3 regions of the Pectobacterium nicotianae genome follow, and region 3 is predicted to be linked to each of the others. Evidence: predicted binding sites of a transcription regulator. Region 3 holds the regulator's gene; each other region holds the start of a gene.
The links. Region 3 encodes PurR, which represses purine synthesis genes. Its sites were predicted from a motif close to CANGCAAACGTTTGCNTG; they were not measured.
Positions count from the first base shown of each region.

Region 1: tusA (sulfurtransferase TusA) is a predicted target of PurR. The motif match lies at 1,283-1,300, and genes of this name have one in related genera.
Region 2: carA (glutamine-hydrolyzing carbamoyl-phosphate synthase small subunit) is a predicted target of PurR. The motif match lies at 1,396-1,413, and genes of this name have one in related genera.

Region 1 is NZ_CP096821.1:110,645-112,850, reverse strand. Features, by position in the region: gene MYB54_RS00460 (zinc/cadmium/mercury/lead-transporting ATPase) at 1-915, shown strand, start outside; gene tusA (sulfurtransferase TusA) at 975-1,217, opposite strand; gene MYB54_RS00450 (7-cyano-7-deazaguanine/7-aminomethyl-7-deazaguanine transporter) at 1,434-2,111, shown strand.
Region 2 is NZ_CP096821.1:641,239-643,444, reverse strand. Features, by position in the region: gene carB (carbamoyl-phosphate synthase large subunit) at 1-10, opposite strand, end outside; gene carA (glutamine-hydrolyzing carbamoyl-phosphate synthase small subunit) at 25-1,173, opposite strand; gene dapB (4-hydroxy-tetrahydrodipicolinate reductase) at 1,620-2,206, opposite strand, start outside.
Region 3 is NZ_CP096821.1:2,087,633-2,089,838, reverse strand. Features, by position in the region: gene purR (HTH-type transcriptional repressor PurR) at 350-1,375, shown strand; gene cfa (cyclopropane fatty acyl phospholipid synthase) at 1,577-2,206, shown strand, end outside.

The sequences.
Region 1 (2,206 bases), 2.0 Mb from region 3:
GCGTTCGATAAAACGGGCACGCTGACGGAAGGCAAGCCGCAGGTGACGGACGTATTGCCCGCCGAGGGCGTGAGCGCAACGGCGCTGCTGATGCGCACCGCTGCCGTGGAGTCCGGTTCGCACCATCCGCTTGCCAAAGCGATCGTCCAGCATGCGCGATCCAGCAGCACGTTCCTGCCAATGGCGGAAAACCGCAAAGCACTGGCAGGGGTCGGCGTGGAAGGCACGATTGGCGGCAAGCGGATTCAGGTCAGCGCGCCGACTCGTGTCGCGTCCGATCTGCTTGATGCCGACTGGTTGCAACGGGTTGAGGCGCTGGAAAACGAAGGGAAAACCGTCGTAGTGGTGCAAGAGGACGATAACCTGCTCGGCGTGCTGGCGTTGAGCGATACGCTACGTCACGATGCGCGTGAAGCGCTGGATGCCTTACAGCAGTTGGGGATTCGTGGCGTGATGCTCACGGGCGATAATCCCCGCGCGGCGGCGGCGATTGCGGCGACATTAGGGATCGATTACCGCGCCAGCCTGCTCCCCGCCGATAAGGTCACGGCGGTCAGCGAATTGAGTCAGCAGCATCCCGTGGCGATGGTCGGCGACGGCATCAACGACGCACCGGCGATGAAAGCCGCAACGATCGGGATTGCGATGGGAAGCGGTACGGATGTGGCACTGGAGACGGCCGATGCAGCCTTAACGCACAGCCGTCTGACCGGGCTGGCGGCAATGATTAGCCTGTCGCGGGCGACGCAACGCAATATTCGCCAGAACATTACCATCGCACTGGGGCTGAAAGCGGTATTTCTGGTCACCAGTATTCTTGGCATTACCGGGCTGTGGCTCGCCGTGCTGGCGGATTCCGGCGCAACCGCGCTGGTCACCGCTAACGCGTTGCGGCTCTTGAGAAAACAGGACTAATCGTAGTCTACGGTGCGCGGTGCAACGCCGCGCACCTGCGGCTGGAAGTATGACGAGTATTACCCTTTGCGCAGCAGATACCGATAGGGAAGCTGTTCGGTCTCCTGCGCCAGAAGCTCATGCTCCATGAACACGCAAAAACCGGGAATATCGCGGGTGGTGGCCGGATCGTCGGCAATAATCAGCAGCGTTTGCCCGGTTTCCATCTGGCGTACCGTCTTACGCACCATCATTACAGGTTCAGGGCAGCGCAGTCCCTGTGCATCAAGGGTTTTATCCGGGTTGGTAAAGGGATCGGTCATCAACGTTCTCAGTACAGGAATCAAAAAACCGCCTTAGTTTACGCTGAGGATTTCCCGACGCAAGCGACGACAACGTTTGCGCAGAAAACAACCATCTTTTCCTGGCAAAACACATTGCATTAACGAAGCAATTGCGTATTATGCCGCCGCGTTGCAGCATAAATCTGCACGTTATCTCTTGGGTTCCCTAACCCCAATAACCAAAAAGGTCACATTATGTATCGTTTTACTCCCCAGCAGCGGCTTACGGCGCTGATCTGGCTATCGTTGTTCCATGTCCTGATCATTACGTCGAGTAATTATCTGGTCCAGCTCCCGGTATTGATTTTCGGTTTTCATACCACCTGGGGCGCGTTTACCTTCCCGTTTATTTTTCTGGCAACTGACCTGACGGTACGGGTTTTCGGTGCGCCGCTGGCGCGTCGTATCATTCTGACCGTGATGGTGCCCGCTCTGGTCATTTCCTATCTGGTGTCGAGCCTGTTTTATCAGGGATCGTGGCAGTCGTTCGAGGCATTAAGTCAGGTGAATATCGTCGTGGCGCGCATCGCCTGCGCCAGCTTCATGGCTTATGTTCTCGGCCAGATTCTGGATGTTCACGTCTTCAACCGCCTGCGCCAGAAACGCGCGTGGTGGGTCGCGCCGGCTGTGTCGACCGTATTTGGTAATTTCAGCGATACGCTGGCCTTTTTCTTCATTGCGTTTTACCGCAGCACCGATGCCTTCATGGCGGCAAACTGGGTTGAAATCGCGATGGTGGATTATGCCTTCAAGCTGTTGATCAGCCTGGCCTTCTTCCTGCCGATGTACGGCGTCATGCTGAACATGGTGCTCAAACGTCTGAGCGAGCAGAAAGGCACACCCGACTATCACTCCGTCAGCAGCCACCATTAATGCCAATCAGGCGGCCATTTGCGCCGCCTTTTCTCATCAAGTCACTCATCGTTTTGTAAAAATAACGCAGGTACTAACAACGGTTTGCAACAACA
Region 2 (2,206 bases), 1.4 Mb from region 3:
GTTTTGGCATTTTCTCGCTCCTGATTATTTAGCTGAAGAACGGTAAGTCTGAATCAAGTCAATAAAGTGGTCGAACAGCGGCGCGGCATCGTGCGGGCCTGGGCTCGCTTCCGGGTGTCCCTGGAAGCTGAACGCGGGCTTATCCGTGCGGTGAATTCCTTGAACCGTATGGTCAAACAGGGATTTATGCGTGACGCGCAGCGTGGCAGGCAGATTATTTTCATCAACCGCAAAGCCGTGGTTCTGCGCGGTAATCATCACACAGTTGTTATCCAGATCTTTGACCGGATGGTTGCCACCGTGGTGACCCAGCTTCATTTTGATGGTCTTGGCACCGCTCGCCAGTGCCAACAGTTGGTGACCCAGACAGATGCCGAATACCGGAATATCCGTTTCCAGGAAGGTTTTGATCGCGCGAATCGCGTAGTCGCACGGCTCTGGGTCGCCCGGGCCGTTAGAGAGGAAAATACCGTCTGGATTCAGCTTCAGCACCTCTTCGGCAGGCGTCTGCGCCGGAACAACCGTCAGGCGGCAGCCGCGATCCACCAGCATACGCAGAATGTTGCGTTTCACACCGTAGTCATAGGCCACAACGTGGTAAGGCAGTTCGCTTTCGTTTTTCGCCGCAGGCAATTCGCCTTCCAGCGTCCAGCTTCCCTGTAGCCAGCTGTAGCTTTCTGCCGTCGTCACTTCTTTTGCCAGATCCATACCCTTCAGCCCCGGGAAGGCTTTCGCTTTCTCCAGCGCGACGGCAGCATCCGGCGCATCGCCCGCGATGATGCAGCCATTCTGTGCGCCTTTCTCACGCAGTAGGCGGGTCAGTTTACGGGTATCGATATCAGCAATGGCGACGATGTTGTTGCGTTTGAGGTATTCAGACAGGCTTTCTTCACTACGGTAGTTGCTGGCAATCAGAGGTAAATCGCGAATAACCAGACCTTGAGCCTGTACAGAGGGGGATTCTTCATCGTTGGCATTGGCGCCGACATTACCGATATGGGGATAAGTGAGAGTGACAATCTGGCGGGAATAGGAAGGATCAGTAAGGATTTCTTGATAACCGGTCATCGACGTATTGAAGACCACTTCCCCCACTGCCGACCCTTCTGCCCCAATGGCCCGACCGTGGAATTGGGTTCCGTCTTCCAGAACCAATAGCGCTGACTTAATCAAAACACCCTCCAAGGAATAAACAATCACGTTATTTGCATATTAATTCAGATTTGAGTCACTAAATCAATGCAAAAACTACCTGTAAGGCCAATTTTTGGCAAATTGGGCGCATTTTAATGATGGTCTTCCTGATTGTCTACCCAAACCGCTTTTTTTCTCTTATTTTTATGCTTTACGAAATAAATAGTGACCCACTGACGTAAAAAACGCTATCAACTTAGATAAGTAAACGGTTGCGAGACAACATCGTTAAAATAAGGATAACAAATCGCCAGTAAAGGGGACTTCGGTAGTCACAAGGAAGAATTACTGCTAAAAAATAGAATAAAAAACAGATAAAAAGAAACAATAAGGTAAAATTAACCTGAAAAAGGTAAAATAAAAGGTGATCATAAAAATAACCACCTTTATCAGGTAGATATAATATTTGTATTAAAAATTAAGTACTATAAATCATCCAGAGAAAGCACATCTCTCATATCAAAAAGGCCACTTTCTTTCGAGCTAATCCAGATAGCGGCTCTTACTGCACCATTAGCAAATGTCATACGGCTAGATGCCTTGTGGGTAATCTCAACGCGCTCGCCAATGTCAGCAAACATCGCCGTATGTTCACCGACAATGTCACCCGCACGTACGGTCGCAAAACCAATGCTTTTCGGATCGCGTTCACCCGTATAGCCTTCACGCGCGTACACGGCACAGGACTTCAGATCGCGTCCCAACGCATCGGCGATCGCTTCGCCCATCGCCAGCGCGGTACCCGATGGCGCATCCACTTTGTGGCGGTGGTGTGCTTCAATAATTTCGATATCAGTATAGTCGCCCATGACCTTGGCCGCTTTTTCCAGCAGCTTCAGCATGACATTGACGCCAACGCTGAAGTTCGCCGCAAACACAATTCCGATATCCTGCGCAGCTTGCTTAATCGCCGCTTTCCCTGCGTCATCAAAGCCAGTTGTCCCAATAATCATGCCTTTACTGTGCTGACGGCAAAACGCCAGATGCGCTAAGGTGCCTTCCGGGCGGGTGA
Region 3 (2,206 bases):
TCATCTGAAAAGACACCACCGTTCACAGCCAAACCCGTTTAGGTAGTAAAAGCCACAAATAATAGGGTTATTACGATTCTTTCATAATTGTAGCGAAAAATCTCGGACGAATGCATCACTAATAGTATAAATTAGCCCTTTCACTTTCATGATAAATCGGACACAATCCGCTGTTTATGAAAGCGCTGCGTATCAGTCGAAAAACGTCAACCCAGATCCCTTCGGTATAACATTCGGCATTCTCCTTCTGAAATCCTGTTTTTTAGCTTAGAAGAAGAACATTAAACGTAGGCAAACGATTAACAATATACTTACGTCTGTAACAGGTAAGTTCAGGAGTCATTTTTAGATGGCAACGATTAAAGATGTGGCAAAACGTGCTGGCGTTTCCACCACAACCGTATCGCACGTGATCAATAAAACACGTTTCGTCGCCGAAGAGACTAAGGCAGCCGTCAGGGCGGCAATCAAAGAATTGCACTATTCGCCCAGCGCCGTCGCCCGCAGCCTCAAAGTTAATCACACCAAATCTATCGGTTTGCTGGCCACATCCAGCGAAGCCCCCTATTTTGCCGAGATCATTGAAGCCGTTGAAAACAGCTGCTATGCCAAAGGCTACACGCTGGTGCTGTGTAATTCACATAACGACATCGGCAAACAGCGAGCCTATCTTTCCATGCTGGCGCAAAAACGCGTCGATGGCCTGTTGGTAATGTGCGCTGAATACCCACCAGAGCTGTTGTCGATGTTGGAAGATTATCGCAGCATTCCGATGGTCGTGATGGACTGGGGACAGATGCACAGCGATTTTACCGATACGATTATCGATAACGCCTTTGAAGGCGGTTATATGGCTGGTCGCTACCTGATTGAACGCGGCCATCGGGATATCGGCGCCATCCCCGGCACTCAAGAACGCAACACCGGCAGCGGGCGCTACCTCGGCTTTTTGAAAGCATTGAAGGAAGCCGACATCACCGTACGCGACGAATGGGTAGTTCGAGGCGATTTCGAACCGGAATCCGGCTATAAAGCCATGCATCAGATCCTCGCACAGAAACAGCGTCCAACGGCCGTATTCTGCGGCGGCGATATTATGGCGATGGGGGCTATCTGTGCGGCTGACGAATTGGGTCTGCGTGTGCCGCAGGATATTTCGGTGATCGGTTATGACAACGTGCGCCACGCGCGTTTCTTTACGCCTGCGCTGACGACCATCCACCAGCCAAAGGAGCGTCTGGGTCAGTCCGCTTTCGCAATGCTGCTGGATCGCATTACCAGTAAGCGGGAAGATGCACACGTCATTGAAGTGCACCCGACGTTGATTGAACGCCGCTCGGTTGCAGACGGCCCCTACCTCGACTATCGCCGCTAGCCGCAGCCATTCTGTACAGCCGATTTTCTTATTCCTGCTGCTTCCCCTCCCTGCTTCAGCCAATTCTCTTGTATGCTGGCTGAAGCAGTTTTCAATTTAACACCGTGTTTCATTTTCTCTGGTGACAGCCGAGATCTCGGCTGCGATAAGTGTTGTCCAGGTATGTTTTACGATACTTTTACATAAAGTTAAGGAGACATGATGGGTTTACCTTATACAGAAGAATGGGATCCTAATACCGCGCCCTGGTTCCACATCGTGCAAGACATGCTGGCCACCGCGGATATCACCATCAACGGCACTCGCCCTTTTGACATCCGCGTGACCAACCCCAATTTCTTTAAACGTATCCTGCGTGAGGGATCGCTGGGGCTGGGAGAAAGCTACATGGATGAGTGGTGGGAATGTGAACGGCTGGATATGTTTTCCCATCGCGTCCTGCGTGCGGGGTTAGAGGCCAGGCTGCCCCGCCGTCTGCACGACCTGACGCGCGTCGCCCTCTCCCGCGTCACGAATTTACAATCCCGCCGACGTGCTCAGGTTGTCGGTAAAGCGCATTACGATTTAGGTAACGACCTCTTTACCTTGATGCTGGATCCCTATATGCAATACTCCTGCGCCTATTGGAAACAGGCACAGACGCTGGAACAGGCGCAGGAAGATAAACTTGCCATGATCTGCGAAAAGCTCCAGTTAACATCAGGGATGACTCTGCTGGATATCGGCTGTGGCTGGGGCGGGTTGGCCGAATTCGCGGCACGCCACTACGGCGTCTCAGTGTACGGCATCACTATTTCCAGAGAGCAACAGGTGCTGGCACAGCGACGTTGT